DNA from 3 places in the Saccharothrix lopnurensis genome. Region 3 is predicted to be linked to each of the others. Evidence: riboswitches for the same ligand, from Rfam matches in the RefSeq annotation. Region 3 holds a riboswitch; each other region holds the start of a gene.
What was found. A riboswitch is a leader RNA that binds a small molecule or an ion and turns the genes downstream of it on or off. The one in region 3 is predicted to bind glycine.
Positions count from the first base shown of each region.

Region 1: another riboswitch for glycine. It lies ahead of gcvT (glycine cleavage system aminomethyltransferase GcvT); the one in region 3 lies ahead of gcvP (aminomethyl-transferring glycine dehydrogenase).
Region 2: another riboswitch for glycine. It lies ahead of gcvH (glycine cleavage system protein GcvH); the one in region 3 lies ahead of gcvP (aminomethyl-transferring glycine dehydrogenase).

Region 1 is NZ_JBHSQO010000005.1:116,973-123,792, forward strand. It holds gene ACFP3R_RS07170 (acyl-CoA dehydrogenase family protein) at 1-226, shown strand, start outside; gene ACFP3R_RS07175 (CaiB/BaiF CoA transferase family protein) at 227-1,357, shown strand; gene ACFP3R_RS07180 (hypothetical protein) at 2,046-2,207, shown strand; gene ACFP3R_RS07185 (helix-turn-helix transcriptional regulator) at 2,397-2,882, shown strand; gene ACFP3R_RS07190 (hypothetical protein) at 3,105-3,491, shown strand; gene ACFP3R_RS07195 (DUF3817 domain-containing protein) at 3,507-3,809, shown strand; glycine riboswitch at 3,872-3,963, shown strand; glycine riboswitch at 3,965-4,055, shown strand; gene gcvT (glycine cleavage system aminomethyltransferase GcvT) at 4,167-5,267, shown strand; gene glyA (serine hydroxymethyltransferase) at 5,284-6,549, shown strand; gene ACFP3R_RS07210 (COG4315 family predicted lipoprotein) at 6,646-6,820, opposite strand, start outside.
Region 2 is NZ_JBHSQO010000011.1:71,192-78,011, reverse strand. It holds gene ACFP3R_RS13225 (hypothetical protein) at 1-307, shown strand, start outside; gene ACFP3R_RS13220 (glutathione peroxidase) at 304-792, shown strand; gene ACFP3R_RS13215 (L-serine ammonia-lyase) at 851-2,215, opposite strand; gene gcvH (glycine cleavage system protein GcvH) at 2,218-2,598, opposite strand; glycine riboswitch at 2,722-2,817, opposite strand; gene ald (alanine dehydrogenase) at 3,012-4,118, shown strand; gene ACFP3R_RS13200 (hypothetical protein) at 4,460-4,642, shown strand; gene ACFP3R_RS13195 (hypothetical protein) at 4,648-5,058, shown strand; gene ACFP3R_RS13190 (ABC transporter ATP-binding protein) at 5,107-6,432, shown strand; gene ACFP3R_RS13185 (ABC-2 transporter permease) at 6,432-6,820, shown strand, end outside.
Region 3 is NZ_JBHSQO010000003.1:39,857-46,676, reverse strand. It holds gene ACFP3R_RS03995 (substrate-binding domain-containing protein) at 1-1,446, shown strand, start outside; gene gcvP (aminomethyl-transferring glycine dehydrogenase) at 1,850-4,738, opposite strand; glycine riboswitch at 4,887-4,976, opposite strand; gene ACFP3R_RS03985 (MerR family transcriptional regulator) at 5,201-5,776, opposite strand; gene ACFP3R_RS03980 (bifunctional nuclease family protein) at 6,464-6,820, opposite strand, start outside.

The DNA of each region.
Region 1 (6,820 bases), on a different contig from region 3:
GGTCGAGCACCTGGCCGGTCGGCTGGACGTGCCCACGGCGGCGATGGCCAAGTGGTGGTCGACCGAGCGCCTGTGCCGGGTGGTCGACGAGTGCGTCCAGCTCTTCGGCGGCTACGGCTACATGACGGAGTACCCCATCGCGCGCGCGTGGGCGGACGCGCGCGTGCAGAAGATCTACGGCGGGACGAACGAGATCATGAAGGAAATCATCGCGAGGTCCCTCTAGGTGGCCGGGCCGCTGGAGGGGCTGGAGGTCGTCGAGCTGGCCGGGCTGGCGCCCGCGCCGTTCGGCTGCATGGTGCTGGCGGACCTGGGCGCGTCCGTGACCAGGGTCGACCGCGTCGGCGGCGCCGCGGCGGTGCCCGGCGACGTGCTCGGGCGCGGGCGCCGGTCGATCGGCGTGGACCTGCGCCGCCCGGAGGGCGTCGACCTGGTGCTCCGGCTGGTCGCGCGGTCGGACGTGCTGGTCGAGGGCTTCCGGCCGGGGGTGGCGGAGAGGCTGGGCATCGGGCCCGCGCAGTGCCTGGCCCGCAACCCGCGCCTGGTCTACGGGCGGATGACCGGGTGGGGGCAGACCGGTCCGCTGGCCGACCGGGCGGGGCACGACATCAACTACATCGCGGTGGCCGGGGCGCTGGAGCCGATCGGCCGGGCGGGCGCGCCGCCGACCGTGCCGCTGAACGTGGTGGGCGACTTCGGCGGCGGCGGGCTGCTGCTGGCGCTCGGGCTGCTGGCCGCGGTGTACGAGCGGGACCGGTCCGGGCGGGGGCAGGTGGTGGACGCGGCGATGGTCGACGGTGCGGCGCTGCTGACCACGTTCCTGCACGGGATGTCGGCGGCGGGGGCGTGGCCGGGGGGCCGCGGCGAGAACCTGCTGGACGGCGGGGCGCCGTTCTACGACGTGTACGAGGCGGCCGACGGGAAGTACGTCAGCGTCGGGGCGCTGGAGGAGAAGTTCTACGTCGAACTGCTGGCGGTGCTCGGGCTGGCCGACGGGGACGTGCCGAGCAGGCACGACCCGGCGAACTGGCCGGCGCTGAGGGCCCGGATCGCGGCGGCGGTGGCCACCCGGACGCGGGACGAGTGGGCGGCGCTGGCGGAGGGGACGGACGCGTGCCTGGCGCCGGTGCTGGCCCCCGGCGAGGCGCCGGGGTACGGGCACAACGCGGAGCGCGGGGCGTTCGTGCGGGTCGGCGGGGTGGCGCAGCCCGCGCCCGCGCCGCGGTTCGACCGGACGCCGGCGGACGTGCCCGCGCCGCCGCCCGTGGTGGGTGAGCACACGGGGGTGGTGCTGGGGGAGCTGGGGTTGACGGCGGAGGAGGTGGCCGAGCTGCGGCGGGCCGGGGTGGTCGGCTGAGGTGCCGGGTGGTTCGGCGGCCGGGTGGTTCGGCGGAGCCCGGGGCCTTCGACGGCCTGCCGAGGTGCCGGGTGCTCGGCGCGCGGGTGGTCGACGGCCTGCCGAGGTGCCGAGGTGCCGGGTGGTTCGGCGGAGTGAGGGGCGTGCCGACCCGGGCGTCCCGGCTGAGCTGAGCCTTCGGTGGCCCTCGCCCGCTCGCCTCACACCACCTCGCGGTGGGGTTCGCCCCGTGGGGTGGCCCCGGTTACCGGGTCCCGTCCGCGTCGTTCCGGGTAATCCGGTCGTTCCGGTCGGTCCGGTGATCGTGAATGGGCGCAAAAAATCACCTGAAGAGGTGATGAAAATAGCGGCGGCCGCCATCGGCCTTTGTCACGCTCGGTGCGTGAGCCGCCGCAAACAGGTGAGGAGCACTACGGACGTGATGGTGTCGCTCAACTCCGGGGTTCGTGCCAGGGGGTGGGCGAGTGCCCGATACCTAGGTGATCGGCAGGACCGCTGGTCCCCTTGATCGTCCGTTCGGGTGACACCAGACGGGGTGAGGGTGCGGTTGTGTGGTCGCCGAGCCTGCCGGTCGGGGGATGCCGGTGGGTTGGAGGTTCGTCATCCGGGTGAATGGGGGACCATGTCGGGTGACGCGACGGGCACGGCACCTGCCGGCCCTGCCTTGTGAACGGACGGAGACCGATCAGTGAACGTCAAGAAGGTGCTGACGCTGGCGGCGGTCGCGCTGGTGCTGTTCCTCCTGATCACCCAGCCGAACGAGTCGGCCGAAGGTGTGCGCACCGGCCTCGGGTGGCTTGAGCAGGGCGCAGAGTCGATCATCACCTTCGTCCGCAGCCTCTTCGCCTAGCCCCCCGGCCGGTCCGCTCAATGCGGTGACGGTCGGTGACATCAGGGCCTCTTCGTTGGACCGTACGGGTGGAATGAGGGCTATAACGCGCTGGTAACAGGGTTTTTGACAAACCGGGGTCTAGCGGTTGTCGGTACCCGCTAATACGGTGCGCTGCATTGGCTGATCTTCGACCGACGAGGAGGCAGAATGGTCGAGGACTCCGGAGTCGACGAGCTGCTGAGGCAGTGGGCGGCTGAGCGCTCGGACGACGCCGAGATGCAGGAGGTGAACCGGATCAAGGACGCGTGGCTCGCGGAAGCCCCGCCCTCTCCGGGAATCCCCGTGCAGCGGGCGAGTGGTGGTCCCCGGGGCCTGGTGCGGGTCGAGTCCGCGGACCCCGCCTACGTGGCGGCGATGCGGAAGCGGGCGCCCGAGGTGCCCGAGGCCCTGCTCGCGGCCGCGGCCAGCTACTGGCAGCTGGTGGGCGACCTGTCCGAGGCGGAGCAGTGGTGGGACGCGGGCATCAGCCCGCTGGACCAGCGCGCTCTGGACTACCGGGCGGCCGGGCTCTCGCCCGCCGACCTCGGTCGTCGGCTCGGGCCGATGACGGTGCTCCAGCACCTGCGTCGGGGGAGTGCGGCGGCCTGGTGCGTGGCCAGGTTGCAGAGGCAACGCCGGGACGGCGTCGCCTAGTCCGATCGAAGAAGGGACGGGCTCCTGTGGTCAGGGAGCCCACGCCCGAGGGACGGGCTCCTGTGGGAGGAGCCCTCGCCCGAGAACCCGACCGGGATCCGCAACCGGATCCCCGGTCCGGAAAACCCGGCCCCGGCCCCACCGACCCGTGCGCGGGTGACTCCGGCAAGACCGGCAAACCCGACCGCCGACCCGGTCCGGCGGGCGAAGTACCCTGGAGGCGTGCCGGGCCTCATCACCCCCAAGCGAGTCGCCATCGCGCTGGTCTGCGTGGCCTCCCTGATCGTGTGCTGCGGTCTCGCCTACTGGCAGTGGGAGCGGTTCTCCCGGGCCGGCGGCACGTTCCAGAACCTCGGCTACGTCTTCCAGTGGCCCCTGTTCGGCCTCTTCCCCGCCTTCATGGTGTGGCGCATCCGCAAGCTGGACGCCCGGCGCAAGGCGGAGGCGGCCGGTTCGCCGACCGACGGCCGACCCGAGGAGCCGGTGGCGGAGCCGGTGGAGCGGGTCGTTACGGTTGGGCCCGTCAGGAGAGCGCGCGAAGACCAGGACGACGAGCTGGCGGCCTACAACCGGATGCTCGCCGAGTTGCACGCGCGGGACCAGCGGTGAGGCAGGGGTAGGGCGATGGACGGCGCGTTGACCAGGTTCCGGTTCATGGCTTACGTGGTCGGTGTCGGCCTGCTGCTGCTCGTGGCCGCCATGTTCGCCAAGTACGTGGGCGACTCCGAGACCATGATGCGGGTCGTCGGCCCGGTGCACGGCTTCCTCTACGCGGTCTACCTGGTGCTGACCGTCGACCTGGCGCTCAAGGCCCGCTGGTCGATCAAGGGCACGGCCCTGGTGCTGCTCGCCGGCACGATCCCGTTCGTGTCGTTCTACGCCGAGCGCAGGGTCGTGGAGGGCGTCCGGACCGGCAAGGCCCTGTGACCAGGGTTGACCGGACCCCCGGGCCCGCCTAGCGTCTGGCGGTACCAACTGAACACGGCCATCGACGTCGAGCGGGAGAGTCCCCGGGCAAGCCGGGGCGCCGAAGGAGCAACTCCTCCCCGGAATCTCTCAGGCACAGCTACCGCCGACGTAGGCAACTCTGGAAAGCAGGCGCCCCTGCGCGCCTCGCCCACGGTGCAAGCCGCCCCACGGCGGCGAAGCTCTCAGGCTCATGACAGAGGGGGAGGCTCACTCGACGAGGAGTCTCCGGTGGACCGTGCCATCCTTCACCCGTGCCCCGCCGACCCGACCGGTCGGCGCTACCGGCATGTCCGCACCCAGGGAGGACCCCGCCCGATGGAAAGCCGCCGCACGCCGCTGCACGCCGAGCACGAGGCGCTGGGCGCCATGTTCACCGACTTCGCGGGCTGGCGGATGCCGCTGCGCTACGACAGCGAGCTGGCCGAGCACCACGCCGTGCGCACGTCGGCGGGCCTGTTCGACCTGACCCACATGGGCGAGATCGTGCTCACCGGGCCCGGGGCGGGCGCCGCGCTGGACCACGCCCTGGTCGGGCACGCCTCCGCGATCGGCGTCGGCCGCGCCCGCTACACGATGATCTGCGAGGCCGACGGCGGCGTGGTCGACGACCTGATCGTCTACCGCCTGGGCGAGCAGGAGTACCTGGTCGTGGCCAACGCCTCCAACGCGGCCGTCGTGCACGGGGCGCTGGTCGAGCGCGCCGCGGGCTTCGACACCACCGTCGAGGACCGGTCCGCGGACTACGCCCTGCTGGCCGTGCAGGGCCCGAACTCCACCGCGATCCTCGCCGGCCTCACCCCCACCGACCTGTCGACGGTCAAGTACTACGCCTCCTACCGGACCGAGGTGGCGGGCCGGCCCGTGCTGCTCGCCCGCACCGGCTACACCGGCGAGGACGGCTTCGAGCTGTTCACCGCCCCCGACGACGCCGCACCCGTGTGGCGGGCGCTGCTGGAGGCGGGCGCGCCGCACGACCTGCGGCCCGCCGGCCTGGGCTGCCGCGACACCCTGCGCCTGGAGGCGGGGATGCCGCTCTACGGCAACGAGCTGGGCCGGGGCCGCACCCCGTTCCACGCGAACCTGGGCCGGGTGGTCAAGCTCGACAAGCCGGGCGACTTCGTCGGCCGCGAGGCGCTGGCCGCCGCCGCAGAGCGGGGCGCGGACACCGCCCTGGTCGGCCTGAAGACCACCTCGCGCCGCGCGCCGAGGCACGGGTACCCGGTGCTGGACGCGGCGGGCGACCCGGTCGGCGAGGTCACCAGCGGCGCCCTGTCGCCGACGCTGGGCTACTCGGTGGCGATGGCCTACGTGGCCGTCGACCACACCCGGCCGGGCACGCCGCTGTTCGTCGACGTCCGGGGCAGGCACGAGCCGGTGGAGGTCGTCGCCCTGCCGTTCTACAAGCGCACCAGCTGACAGGAGAAAGATCCACATGTCCGAGCACTTCACCACGTCCCTCGCGGAGTTCGACCCGGAGGTCGCGAACGCGGTGGCCGCCGAGCTGCACCGGCAGCAGAGCACGCTGGAGATGATCGCCTCCGAGAACTTCACGCCGGTGTCGGTGCTCCAGGCGCAGGGGTCGGTGCTGACCAACAAGTACGCCGAGGGCTACCCGGGCCGCCGCTACTACGGCGGCTGCGAGAACGTCGACGTCGTCGAGCGGCTGGCCATCGAGCGGGTCAAGGAGCTGTTCGGCGCGGGCTTCGCCAACGTGCAGCCGCACTCGGGCGCGCAGGCCAACGCGTGCGCGATGTTCGCCCTGCTCCAGCCCGGCGACACGATCCTGGGCCTGGACCTGGCGCACGGCGGCCACCTGACCCACGGCATGCGGATCAACTTCTCCGGCAAGCTCTACCACGTCGTGCCCTACCACGTGGCCGAGTCCGACGGCCGGGTCGACATGGCCGAGGTCGAGCGGCTGGCCCTGGAGCACCGGCCGAAGCTGATCGTGGCCGGCTGGTCGGCCTACCCGCGCCAGTTGGACTTCGCGGAGTTCCGCCGCATCGCCGACGAGGTCGGCGCCTACCTGATGGTGGACATGGCGCACTTCGCCGGCCTGGTGGCGGCGGGCCTGCACCCCAGCCCGGTGCCGCACGCGCACGTGGTGACCACCACCACGCACAAGACGCTGGGCGGCCCGCGCGGCGGCGTGATCCTGACCAACGAGGCCGACCTCGCCAAGAAGATCAACTCGGCGGTGTTCCCGGGCCAGCAGGGCGGCCCGCTGGAGCACGTGATCGCGGGCAAGGCGGTGGCGTTCAAGCACGCCGCGTCGCCGGAGTTCGTCGACCGCCAGCGCCGCACGGTCGAGGGCGCGAAGATCCTCGCCGAGCGCCTGTCGCGGCCCGACGCGGCCGCGGCCGGGGTGAAGGTGCTCACCGGCGGCACGGACGTGCACCTGGTGCTGGTCGACCTGGTGGCGTCCGAACTGGACGGCAAGCAGGCGGAGGACCGGCTGCACGAGGTCGGCATCACGGTCAACCGCAACGCGGTGCCGAACGACCCCCGCCCGCCGATGGTCACCTCCGGCCTGCGCATCGGCACGCCCGCCCTGGCCACGCGCGGTTTCGGCGCGGCGGACTTCACCGAGGTGGCCGACGTCGTCGCGGCCGCCCTCCAGCCGTCGCCGGACCTGGCGGAGCTGCGGGCGCGCGTGGACGTGCTGGCGGCCAAGCACCCGCTGTACCCGAACCTGTGAGGGCGGTCCGCGTCCCCTGACCCCGGCGCCCGCCACGCAACGCCCTGATCCCCCGGCCAACCCCAGCCGGGGGATCAGGGCGTTCCGCGGTGGACCTCACGCGGCCGGTGCGGTCACCCCCGGCGGCAGGCACTCGACGTTCCGCTTGCCGTTGGGCTGCACCACGAACCACGTGCCGCCGACGCCCTGGCCCTTCCACTGGCCCGGCGCCTCGTCCTTGGCGTAGGTGTAGAGCGGCCAGCCGTCCAGGGTGACCTGCTCGGAACCGTCG
Region 2 (6,820 bases), on a different contig from region 3:
GCGCGGCGCGCTGTACCCGACGCTGGTGGCGGCGCTGCTCGGCACGGCCGTACTGGTGTGGTCGCACCCGGCGGTCGGCCCGCTGATCGCCCTCGGCGTCGGCCTGTTCGCGCTGGCGGACGCGGTGCCCGACAACGCACTCCGGACCACCGCGGCGGCGTTCGCGGCGGCGGTGTGCCTGTCGGCGGCGGTGGCGCCCGTCGAGGCCGGTTCGGTGTGGGCGCCGGGCGGGCCGCTGGTGCCGCCGGCGCTGGTGCTGGTCCTGGGCGGACTCGTCGGACTGCGGCGATCTAGCCTTCGGGCATGAGCATCCACGACATCCCGGTGCACACCCTGTCCGGTGAGCCGTCCAGCCTGGGCACGCTGGCCGGCCGGGCGCTGCTGGTGGTCAACGTCGCGTCCCGGTGCGGCCTGACGCCGCAGTACAAGGGCCTGGAGCAGCTGCACGAGCGGTACGCGGAGCGCGGCTTCTCGGTGGTCGGCTTCCCCTGCAACCAGTTCATGGGCCAGGAGCCGGGCACCGCGGAGGAGATCGCGACGTTCTGCTCCACCACGTACGGGGTGACGTTCCCGCTGTTCGAGAAGATCGAGGTGAACGGCCCCGACCGGCACCCGGTGTACCGGGAGCTGACCGCCGTCCCGGACGCCGCGGGCGAGGCCGGCGACGTGCAGTGGAACTTCGAGAAGTTCCTGCTGTCCCCGACCGGCGAGGTGGTCGCCCGCTTCCGCCCGGCGACCGACCCGGAGGCGGACGAGGTGGTGGCGGCGGTCGAGTCCGCGCTGCCGCGCTAGGACCCGGGCGGTTCCGCCCGACCGGACCCGAGGGCCCGGTCGGGCGGAGCTCACCGGATCAGCACTCGATGACGTTCACGGCCAACCCGCCGCGAGCCGTCTCCTTGTACTTGTCCTTCATGTCCCGGCCGGTCTCCCGCATGGTCTTGATGACCTTGTCCAGCGACACGAAGTGCGACCCGTCCCCCCGCAGCGCCATCCGCGCCGCCGTGATCGCCTTGATCGACGCCAGCGCGTTGCGCTCGATGCACGGGATCTGCACCAGACCGCCGATCGGGTCGCAGGTCAGCCCGAGGTTGTGCTCCATGGCGATCTCGGCCGCGTTCTCCACCTGCTCCGGCGTCCCGCCCAGCACCTCGGCCAGCCCGCCGGCCGCCATCGAGCAGGCCGAGCCGACCTCGCCCTGGCAGCCCACCTCGGCCCCCGAGATCGACGCGTTCTCCTTGAACAGCACGCCGACGGCACCCGCGGTCAGCAGGAAGCGCACCACGCCGTCGTCCGACGCGCCCGGCACGAACCGCCTGTAGTAGTGCAGCACCGCGGGCACGATGCCGGCCGCGCCGTTGGTCGGGGCCGTCACCACCCGGCCGCCCGCGGCGTTCTCCTCGTTCACCGCCAGCGCGAACAGCGTCACCCAGTCCATCACCCGCAGCGGGTCGGTGGCGTAGTGCTCGGCCGCCAGCAGCTGCCGCATCTCCGCGGCCCGCCGCCGGACCTTGAGCCCGCCGGGCAGCACGCCGGACTCCGTGCAGCCCCGCTCGACGCAGTCCTGCATCACCTGCCAGATGTGCAGCAGGCCGCCCCGGATGTCGGCCTCGTCCCGCCACGACCGCTCGTTGGCGAGCATCACCTCGCTGATCGACAGCCCGGACTCGCGGGTGCGGGCCAGCAGCTCGTCACCGGTCTTGAACGGGTGCGCCACCGGCGTCTGGTCCGGCTTGATCCGGTCGGTCCCGGTGGCCGTCTCGTCGACCACGAACCCGCCGCCGACCGAGTAGTACACCGCCGAGTCCACCACCGCCGAACCCGCGTAGGCCGTGAAGCTCATCCCGTTGGGGTGCAGCGGCAGGGACTTGCGCCGGTGCATGACCAGGTCGCCGTCCTCGGCGAAGGCGATCTCCCGCTCACCGCCCAGCCGGAGCCGCCCGGTCGCGCGGATCTCGGCCACCCGCACCTCGGCCCCCGAGGGGTCGACCTCCTCCGGGCGGTGCCCCTCCAGCCCGAGCAGCACCGCCTTCGGGCTGCCGTGGCCGTGGCCGGTCGCCCCGAGCGACCCGAACAGCTCCACCCGCACCCGGTCGACGGACGCGAGCGCGGGGCGCAGCCGGGCGGCGAACATCGTCGCCGCCCGCATCGGGCCGACCGTGTGCGAGCTGGACGGCCCGATGCCCACGGAGAACAGGTCGAACACGCTGATCGCCACGATCAGCCCTCGGTCAGTTCCGCGTACTTCGCCGCGGTCAGCAGGCCGGTGGCCTCCTCGACCGCCACCTTGAACAGCCAGCCGCGCCCGTACGGGTCGTTGTTGACCAGCGACGGGTCGGCGACCACGGCCGGGTTGACCTCGACGACCTCGCCGGTGACCGGCGCGTACAGCTCGCTGACCGACTTGGTGGACTCCAGCTCGCCGCACACCTCGCCGGAGGTCACCCTGGTGCCCGCCGCCGGCAGGTCGACGAACACGATGTCGCCCATCGACCCGGCCGCGTACGAGGTGATGCCGACCGCCACGGGGTCCGGGGTGCCCGGCACCCAGTCGACCCACTCGTGCTCGGGGGTGTACAGCAGCTTCTCCGGAAAGGTCACGACAGCGCTCCCTGGGTGGTGGTCCTGGTTCCCCCACTCTGTCCTGGGACCTGAGAGCTTCGCCGCACGAAGCTGCGGCTTGCACCGTTGGTGCGCGCCGTGGGGCACGCTTTCCAGAGTCGCCTCACCCGAGCGGTTCTCGCTGCCTGAGAGTGTGCGGGGTGCTTGCTCCTTCGGCGCCCCAGACGACACACCTGGGGTCTCTCCCGCGCGGGTTCCGGCGCCTCACGCGACGCCGCGGCCGATGTTCAGTTGGCTGTCCGCACGCTAGGTGGCGGGCGGGAGGGTGTCAACGCGCCGCACGACTTGTCCTCCCGGCACAACCGACCCCCCGGCCGTTGGTGCCGCGGGCACGATGACACCGCGTTCCGGGTACCCGACCTTTGGTGCAACGACGGCCGAAGGAGCCCACCGTGCGGATCGCAGTCCCCCGCGAGATCAAGAACCACGAGTACCGCGTCGCGCTGACCCCGGCGGGCGCCCACGAGCTGACCACCCGCGGCCACGAGGTCTACGTGGAGGCGGGCGCCGGGCTCGGTTCGGCCATCCCCGACGAGGAGTACCTCGCCGCGGGCGCGAAGGTGCTCGCGGGCGTGGACGACGTGTGGTCCGAGGGCGAGCTGGTGCTCAAGGTCAAGGAGCCGATCGCCGAGGAGTACCCCCGGCTGCGCGAGGGCCAGGTCCTGTTCACCTACCTGCACCTGGCCGCCGACCGGCCGCTGACCGAGGCGCTGCTGGCGTCCCGCACCACGGCCATCGCCTACGAGACCGTGCAGACCCCGAACGGCGCGCTGCCGCTGCTCGCGCCCATGTCCGAGGTCGCGGGCAGGCTCGCGCCGCAGGTGGGCGCGTTCGCGCTGATGAAGCCCTCCGGGGGCCGCGGGATGCTGCCCGGCGGCGTGCCCGGCGTGCACCCGGCGCGCGTGGTCGTCATCGGCGGCGGCGTGGCGGGCCTGAACGCGGCCACCATCGCCGCGGGCATGGGCGCGGACGTCGAGATCCTGGACACCAACATCGACCGGCTGCGGCACGTCGACGCCCTGTTCCAGGGCCGGTTGCGCACCGTCACGTCCAGCCGCTACGCCGTCGAGCAGGCCGTGCGCGAGGCCGACCTGGTGATCGGGGCGGTGCTGGTGCCCGGCGCCAAGGCCCCGAAGCTGGTGTCCAACGAGCTGGTGGCGCAGATGAGGCCCGGCTCGGTGCTGGTGGACATCGCGATCGACCAGGGCGGTTGCTTCGCCGACTCGCGGCCCACCACGCACGCCGACCCGACCTACCCGGTGCACGAGTCGGTCTTCTACTGCGTGGCCAACATGCCCGGCGCGGTGCCGCGCACCTCGACCTACGCGCTGACCAACGCGACCCTGCCGCACGCCGTGGCGCTGGCCGACCGGGGCTGGCGGGAGGCGCTGCGCGCGGACGCGTCGCTGGCGCTGGGCCTGAACGCGCACGAGGGCGCGCTGACCAACCTGCCGGTGGCGCAGGCCCACGACCTGGAGCACACCGCGCTCGCGATCTGATCCCGGAAGGAGAGGGCCCCGCTCACCGAACGTGAGCGGGGCCCTCGACATAAAAGGCGGCCCGCTCAACCAGCCTGGGGGTCACTGGGAGCGGGCCGCGCTGCCAATCCTAGCCGGAGTCGGGGGTCCGTGCCCAGCGGGCCCACCGGTCCGGCCGACAGCACCCGACCGGTGAACCACCGTGCGTGCGCATCGCTCAAGCGAAAGGGTGAACATGGCGGGTAACGGGTAAGTCACGGCGCCTCGTCGGCCGATGGACAGGACTGGGAACCCCCGCGACTACGCAGCGGGGTCGTCCGCTCGCGCGGCGAGGCGCCGCGCCAATCCCGATCGGAGTCCCGATGGCCGAACCCCAGGGCTGGATCGACTGCCACGACCCGTTCGGGCGCGACCGGTCCATGACCGTGATCGTCGAGGACGACCGGGTGCTCCTGGTCGCCCCGCCCGGAGAGTCCGCTGTGATGTCCGTCACCCAAACCCGACGACTGCACCGCCTGCTCGACCAGGCCGCGGACAGGATGTGAGCGGCGTGGACGAAGCGCTGCGGGCCGCCGTGCTGCGCCGGCTGGCCCTGCTCGACGAGGTCGCCGAGCGCGGCGTGGACGAAGCGCTGGTGCCGCTCGCGCGCGCCGAGATCCACCGCCTGGCCGACGGCTGGCGGCTGCTGCTGACCGTGCACCAACCGGATCCGGACAGCCGCTGCCGGGTGTGCCCCGGCGTGCTGCGGAACAAGAAGTGGCCGTGCCAGGTGTGGGCGATGGCGCACCAGCACCTCATCGGCGAGGGCGCCTCGCACCGCGAGCGCCGCCGCGAGCGCCGGGGGTTGCGCACGCCACCGCGCCGCTCGCCGCCGCGGGCGCCGCGCCGCCCCGGCGACCCGGAGGCGACCACCGAGCTCCCCGCGGTGGTGTCGAAACCGCGACACGCCCTCCCCGAGTGATCCCGCTAAGGCAGGATGACCCCCGGTAGGAGCAATCCGGGAGGACGCGTGCACGACGGCAGTGGCCGCATCGTGGTGCAGGGCTTGACCAAGCAGTTCGGTCCGGTCGCGGCGGTGCAGAACCTGAGCTTCACGGTGGAACCCGGTTCGGTGACGGGCTTCCTCGGACCCAACGGCGCGGGCAAGACGACGACCCTGCGCATGCTGCTCGGCCTGGTGACCCCGACCGCGGGCACCGCCCTGATCAACGGCAGCCCGTTCGACCGGCTCGGCAACCCCGGTCGCGTGGTCGGCGCGGTGCTGGAGGCGCAGGGCTTCCACCCCAAGCGCACCGCGCGCAACCACCTGCGGGTCTACGCCGCCGCGATCGGCGTGCCGGACTCGCGGGCGGACCAGGTGCTCCAACTGGTCGGCCTGGGCGCGGCGGGCGACCGCAAGGCGGGCGGCTTCTCGCTCGGCATGAAGCAGCGGCTGGCGCTGGCCACCGCCCTGCTGGGCGACCCGCAGATCCTCGTGCTCGACGAGCCGGCCAACGGCCTGGACCCCGAGGGCATCGCCTGGCTGCGGTCGTTCCTCCAGTCGTTCGCGCGGAGCGGGCGGACCGTGCTGATCTCCAGCCACCTGCTGGCCGAGGTCGAGCAGACGGTGGACCAGGTGGTCATCATCAGCCGCGGCCAGACCATGTTCTACGGGCCGCTGGACCACCTGCGCGAGCGGCAGCAGGCGCGGGTGCTGGTGCAGCCGTCCGACGCGGGCGCACTGGTCACCGCCCTGCGCGAGGAGGGCGTGGCGGGCATCGAGCAGCTGCCGGACGGCCGGATCGCGGTCACCGGCGTGGAGCCCCGACAGGTCGCGGACACCGCGCTGAAGGCGGGCGTGTCGGTCTACGGGATCGAGGAGGAGAAGGCCGACCTCGAACGGCTGTTCTTCCAGCTCACCAGCGGCCAGTACGCGGCGCCGGGGCAGCTCCCGCCCCAGCAGCCGGGCACCGGCTACTACGCGCCGCCGCCCGGCTACCCGCCGACCGGGTACCCGCAGCCCGACCAGCAGCAGGGCTACCAGCAGGGTTACCAGCAGGCGGGTTACCAGCAGGGCTACCAGCAGCAGGGCTACCAGCAGCCCGGCACGCCGCCGCCCGGTCTGTCGCAGCCCGGTCTGCCGCAGCCCGGGTACCCGGGGTACCAGCAGCAGCCGAGCCCGTACGCCCCGCAGCAGCCGCCGTCCGGCTACCACCAGCCGGTGCAGCCCGGCACGCCGCCGCAGGGCCAACCGCAGGGTCAGCAGCAGGCCGACAACCCGCACGGGCAGCAACAGCCGCCGGACAACCCGTACGGGCAGCAGCAGGGACAGGGCGGCCTGGGGGGCGGTGCGTGATGGGCAACCTGATCAAGGCGGAGTTCCGCAAGACCACCACCACGGGCCTGTGGTGGGGCCTGATGATCCCGACCGTGCTGCTCGCGCTGGGCTGGGCGCTCGGCACGGGCGCCATCGGCAAGAGCATCATGGACGTGGTCAGCAGCTCGGAGGCCGAGGAGCTGACCCGGCTGCTCGGGGTGGACCCGTCGCAGTGGCAGGTGTCGGTGTTCGGCATCGCGCGCAGCATCAACGTGGCCACCATCTTCCCGATGATCTTCGGTGGCCTGGCGATCTCGAACGAGATCCACCGCAAGACCATCACCACCACGTTCCTGACCGCGCCCAACCGGGTCGCGGCGATGACCGCGAAGATGCTCGTCTACATCGCGTGGGGCGCGATCTACGG
Region 3 (6,820 bases):
TGGGACGAGGCGAAGCTGGGCGAGCGCCCGCACGCCTGGGTCACCGACTCGACGCTGTGGGCGAACCGGCTGAGCGCGCAGGACGCCTCGCTGCTGGGCGCGGTGCCCGAGTCGATCGCGGCGAGCCCGGTGCTGCTGGCCCTGCACCAGGAGCCGGCGCAGGCGCTCCAGGCCGGCGACGGGTTCCGGTGGACCGACCTGCCCGACCTGGTCGGCGCGCCCGACGGGTGGGGCCGGTTCGGCAAGCCCGAGTGGGGCCGGTTCGAGGTCGCCATGCCCGACCCGGCGACCAACGCCGCCACCGCGATGGCCGTGCAGTCCGCGCTGGCCGGCGCGAGCCCGGAGGGCAGGGGCCCGGTGACCAGCGGGATGCTGGCGCTCGACCCGGTGAAGACCACGCTGGGCAGGCTGACCGCGGCCAAGCCGCAGGAGTCGCCCGCCGGGACGTGGGAGGCGCTGAACCTGCTGGCGGACACGACCGGCGTGAACGAGGCCGGGTTCAGCGCGGTGCCCGTGTTCGAGGTGGACCTGTACCGGCACAACACCGGCAAGGACGGCGGGACGGCGCCGCTGCACCCGCTGTACGGGGTGGCCGGGGGCGGGCCGACGCCGGTCGCGGACTTCCCGTTCGTGGCGCTGGCCGGCGACTGGGTCGGCGAGGCGCAGGTGCGGGCGGCGCAGGCGTTCCGGCAGTTCCTCAAGGAAGACGAGCAGCAGCGGACCCTGGCGCTGGCGGGCCTGCGGGTGGACTCGACCACCGACCGGCCCAGGGAGTCGCCGGGCGTGCGGTGGGCCGCGATCACCGACGAGCTCGCCCCCGCCGACGCCAACACCACCCAGCAGATCTCGGCCGCGTGGGCGACCGCGGACGACGGCCAGGTGGTGCACGTGCTGGTGGACACCTCCAGGTCCGTGGAGGAACCGGGCGGGGACGGGCGCAGCCGGGTGGAGTGGCTGCGGGAGGCGCTGTCCGGGCAGGTCAACCGGTCCGTGTCGGGTTCGCTGGGGCTGTGGGAGTTCTCCCGGGAGCTCGACGGCGACAAGCCGTACCGGCAGCTCGTCCCGACCGGCCCAGTGGCGACCCAGCGGCAGGCGCTGCTGGACGGGGTGGCCGCGCTGGCGCCGCGCAGCGGCACCCAGCTCTACACCAGCGTGCTGGCGCTCTACGAGCACGCCGTGGCCGACCACCAGGCCGGCAAGCGCAACCGGGTCGTGGTGCTGACCGACGGCGCGAACGACGGCGGCCTGACCTTCGACGAGCTGAAGTCGCGCCTGGCCTCGGCCAAGCAGCCGGGCAGGGACATCGCGGTCAGCGTCATCGCGATCGGCCCGGACCCGGAACGCGCCCCGCTGACCGAACTGGCCCGCTCCACCGGCGGCACCCTGTCGGTGGTCGAGGACGGCCGGGGCATCGACGCCGCCCTGGCCCAACTGCTGTCGACCTGAACGCTGAACTCGGGGGTCCTGAACGTACGACACGGTGGTCCCGAACGTACGACTCGCGCACGTGTCGAACACTCAAGCCGCGCGAGTCGTACGTTCAGGACGCGCGAGTCGTACGTTCAGGTTGGGTGAGTCGTACGTTCAGGACCCGTGAGTTGTGCGTTCAGTGCCGCTGCCACCGTGCCCGGCTCGGCCGCCGTCAGGCGGCCGCGCGACTGGGGGCAGGAGCAGCCGGCGCGGGTTGTTCAGCCTTTGTCGTACAGCGGTCGGGGCCCGACGCTGAACAACCCCGGACGGGTAGAACTGGACGCGCCGGAGCAGGGGGGCCGACCTCCGGCACGGGGGAACGGGGGTGGGGGAACGAGGTCTGGTCGTTCCCCCACCCCCGATCACCGGTCGGGGCCCGTCAGCCGCCGTAGGCCGACACCGGCGGGCAGGAGCAGACCAGGTTCCGGTCGCCCTTCGCGCCGTCGACGCGCCGCACCGGCGGCCACGCCTTGACCGCGATGACGCCCGCCGGGAACACCGCCACCTCGCGGCTGTACGGGTGGTCCCACTCCGCCGTCACGCAGGCCGCCGTGTGCGGGGCGTTGCGCAGCGGGTTGTCGTCCGCCGGCCACTCCCCCGCGCCGACGCGGTCGATCTCGCGCCTGATCGCCACCATGGCGTCGATGAACCGGTCGATCTCGGCCAGGTCCTCGCTCTCGGTGGGCTCCACCATCAGCGTGCCCGCCACCGGGAACGACATGGTCGGCGCGTGCAGCCCGTAGTCGGCCAGCCGCTTGGCCACGTCGTCCACGGTCACGCCGGTCGCCTTGGTGATCGGCCGCAGGTCGAGGATGCACTCGTGGGCCACGAAGCCGCCCTCGCCGGTGTAGAGCACCGGGAAGTGCTCGTCCAGCCGCCGCGCCACGTAGTTCGCCGCGGCCACCGCGGTCAGGGTCGCCCGGCGCAGGCCGTCGGCGCCCATCATCCGCACGTACGCCCACGAGATCGGCAGGATCGACGCCGAGCCCCACGGCGCGCCGCTGATCGGGCCCACGCCGGTCTCCGGGCCCGCGGCGGGCTGGAGCGGGTGGTTGGGCAGGAACGGCGCCAGGTGCGCCCGCACGCCGATCGGGCCGACACCGGGGCCGCCGCCGCCGTGCGGGATGCAGAACGTCTTGTGCAGGTTCAGGTGGGACACGTCCGAGCCGAACCTGCCGTACCGCGCCAGGCCGATCAGGGCGTTGAGGTTCGCGCCGTCCACGTACACCTGGCCGCCGGCGTCGTGCACCAGCCCGCACACCTCGCGCACGGTGTCCTCGTACACGCCGTGCGTCGACGGGTAGGTGATCATGATGGCGGCCAGGTCGTCGCGGTGCGCCTCGACCGTCTCGCGCAGGTGCCCCAGGTCGACGTTGCCCTTGTCGTCGCACTTGACCACCACGACCCGCATCCCCGCCATCACGGCCGACGCGGCGTTGGTGCCGTGCGCGCTGGACGGGATCAGGCACACGTCGCGGTGCACGTCGCCGTTGGCGCGGTGGTAGGCGCGGATGGCCAGCAGGCCCGCGAACTCGCCCTGGCTGCCCGCGTTGGGCTGGATCGACACCGCGTCGTAGCCGGTGACCTCGGCGAGCCACCGCTCCAGGTCGCCGATCAGCTCCAGGTACCCGGCGGCGTCCCCGACCGGCGCGAACGGGTGCAGCTCGGCGAACTCCGGCCAGGTGACGGGCTCCATCTCGGCCGCGGCGTTGAGCTTCATCGTGCACGAGCCCAGCGGGATCATGCTGCGGTCCAGCGCCACGTCCTTGTCCGACAGCGACCGGAGGTAGCGCAGCAGCGCGGTCTCCGAGCGGTGGGTGTGGAACACCGGGTGGGTCAGGTAGTCGGAGGTGCGGCGCAGGTCGACGGGGATGCCGTCGGCGGTGTCGGCGTCCAGGGCGTCCACGTCGGTCACGGTGACGCCGAACGCCCGCCACACCAGCCGCAGGTGCTCGCGCGTGGTGGTCTCGTCGCAGGCGACGGAGACCACGTCGTCGTCCACCCGCCACAGGTTCACGCCCAGCTCGCGCGCCGCGGCCACGACCTCGGCGGCCCGGCCCTCGACGCGGGCCCTCACGGTGTCGAAGAACTCGCCGTGCACCACCTCCACGCCGGCCTCGCACAGGCCCGCGGCCAGCACGGTCGCCATCCGGTGGGCGCGGGTCGCGATCGCCCTCAGGCCCTCCGGGCCGTGGTAGACCGCGTACATCGAGGCGATCACGGCCAGCAGGACCTGCGCGGTGCAGATGTTGCTGGTCGCCTTCTCGCGGCGGATGTGCTGCTCGCGGGTCTGGAGCGCCAGCCGGTAGGCCGGGTCGCCGTCGGCGTCCACGGACACGCCCACCAGGCGGCCCGGCAGCTGCCGCTCCAGGCCCTGGCGCACCGCCATGTAGCCGGCGTGGGGGCCGCCGAAGCCCATCGGCACGCCGAAGCGCTGGGTGGTGCCGACCACGACGTCCGCGCCGATCTCGCCCGGCGGGCGCAGCAGCGCCAGCGCCAGCAGGTCGGCGACGACGACGGCCTGCGCGCCGGCCCGGTGGATCTCCTCGACGACGGACGCGTGGTCGAGGACCGCGCCGGACGCGCCGGGGTAGGACAGCAGCACGCCGAAGAAGTCGCCGCCCAGGCCGAGGCCCTCCAGGCCCTGCGACAGGTCGGCCGTGACGACCTCGATGCCCAGCGGCTCGGCGCGGGTCTCGATGACGGCGAGGGTCTGCGGCAGCGTGTCGGCGTCGACCACGAACCGGTTCGACCTCGCCCGGCCCGCGCGGCGGACCAGCGTCATCGCCTCGGCGGCGGCCGTGGACTCGTCGAGCATGGACGCGTTGGCCACGGGCAGACCGGTGAGGTCGCCGACGACGGTCTGGAAGTTCAGCAGGGCCTCCAGCCGGCCCTGGGAGATCTCCGGCTGGTAGGGCGTGTACGCGGTGTACCAGGCCGGGTTCTCCAGCACGGTGCGGCGGATCACCGGCGGCGTGGTGGTGCCGTAGTAGCCCAGGCCGATCATCTGGGTCATCGGGCGGTTGCGGGCCGCCAGGGCGCGCAGCTCGGCCAGGGCCTCGGTCTCGGTGGCGGGCGCGGGCAGGTCCAGCACCAGTTCGCGCTCGCGGATCGAGTCGGGCACGGCGCGCTGGGCCAACTCCTCCAGGGAGCCGACGCCGATCACGTCGAGCATCCGCGACAGCTCGGCGGGCCGGGGGCCCACGTGCCGGTCGGCGAAGGGGGTGCCGTGCTCAAGAGCGGCGAGGGGGATGCGGTCCTGCGTCATGAAGCGCCTCCGGGCTACGGGCAGACTCCTGCCGTGGCCCTCCCCCTCTGTCTCCCGCCCGTCGCCGGGCGCCTGAGAGCTTCACCCGGTGGTGACCGGGCTTGCACCGTCGGCGGGGTCGGTGGCCCGACCCGCTTTCCAGAGGCGTCTCACCCACGCGGTCCTTGCGCCTGAGAGGTTCCGGGGAGGATTTGCTCCTTCGGCGCCGAGCGGGCTCGGACTCTCCCGCGCGGGATAAAGCGACTGCGCGCGAATCGTACCCAACCCGGACGCCGCCGGTCCTGCCGGCGCGACGTGGATCTCATCACCTGGACAGCGGGGTTTGAGCGGGTTTTCCAGCGGGCACATTCCCGGTACCCGACCGCGACAGGTCGTGTTCGCGCCGTGCCCGATCCGCGGTTCCGCTCACCCCACCGCCGGCCTTTCCCGCTTCCGCGCCCGGCGGTCCCCCCGCGAGCGCTCTCAGCCGGTGGCCCGGGTGCGCCTGCGGCGCGACAACTCGTCGTTGGAGGCCGCCACGACCTCGGCGCCGTCGGCGCGCTCGGCGGGGAACTCGTGGATGGTGCCGCTGATCTCCCGCATGGCGCCGCTGACCGCGATGCCGAACACGCCCTGGCCACCCTGGAGCAGGTCGACGACCTCCTCGGGCGAGGTGCACTCGTAGACCGTGGTGCCGTCGCTGAACAGCGTGATGCGGGCCAGGTCCTGCACGCCGCGGCGGCGCAGGTGGTCGACCGCGACCCGGATGTTCTGGAGCGAGACGCCGGTGTCCAGCAGCCGCTTGACGACCTTCAGGACGAGGATGTCCTTGAACGAGTACAGGCGCTGGCTGCCGGAGCCGTGGGCACTCCTTATGGTCGGGCTGACCAGGTCCGTGCGGGCCCAGTAGTCCAGCTGGCGGTAGGTGATGCCCGCGATCTGGCACGCGGCCGGGCCGCGGTACCCGACCAGCTCGTCCGGCAGCGAGGAGTCCGGGAACAGCTCGCCCTGTTCGCCGGAGCCGGAGCCCGCCCGGATGATGGGCGCTTCCTGGACCACGCCTGCCTCCCCTCGGTCCGGCCACGACGACCGGCGACCAACGTGAAGCCGCCGCAGTGCCCGAATCACACCGCGGCAATTCACCTGAGCTCGACGGTAAGACCGGCTAGGGGGCAGGTCAACGCGACGCGCGGGACGCGTCTGACCTCAACCTGAGGTAGAGGTTGAGAGAGTCGGCCGTTGTAAGCCATTCGGGTGACGTTTAGTGATCGTTTAGCGGCGGAATGCTGACGTTGTGTAATCCAGAAGTGTGACACCGGGGGGTGGCACGCGGGGTTGATCCACAACGCACCGCACACACCCGCGAGGGGTTCGGCCGCTGGTCGGACCTCTCGCAGGTGGTACTCGCCCGGCGCGGGTGGAGGGTCGGCGGCGGGGGTTTGACGGGGGTCGGCGCGGGGGCCTCCGGCGGCCGGCGCGGGCCGGGGAGGCGGGCCTCCCGGAAGTTCGCCCGACCGGTGGGTACGGCGGACGGGGCCTGAACGGCACGCCCGGGTCCGGGTCGGCGCGGCGGGGCCGCACGCCCGGGGCCCACGCACCACACCGGGACCGCTCACCACGCTCGTCCACGGGCGGGGCCGGTGGGTATTGGCGGGGCACCGGGGCCGGGCCGTCCTGGCCCGAGAAGCACGACAGGGCCCCCGCACGGGGACCCTGTCGACGAGATGACGGGAGAGCCGGCACCGCTCAGGTGTCGGCACCCCGGAAGTCCTCCGGCGACACGGAGTCGAGGAACTCGCGGAACTTCTCGACCTCGTCCTCCTGCTCGTCCGGGATGATCAGCCCCGCCTCGGCCAGCACGGACTCCTCCGCGTGGATGGGCACGCCGACCCGCAGCGCGAGCGCCACCGAGTCGCTGGGCCGCGCGGACACCCGCACGTCGCCGTCGAACACCAGCTCCGCGAAGTAGGTGCCCTCCTGGAGGTCGGTGATCCGCACCTGCTCCAGCTGCCGCCCGAGGGCGCCGATGACGTCCTTGAGCAGGTCGTGGGTCAGCGGGCGGGCCGGGCGCACGCCCTGTTGCTCCAGCGCGATCGCGGTGGC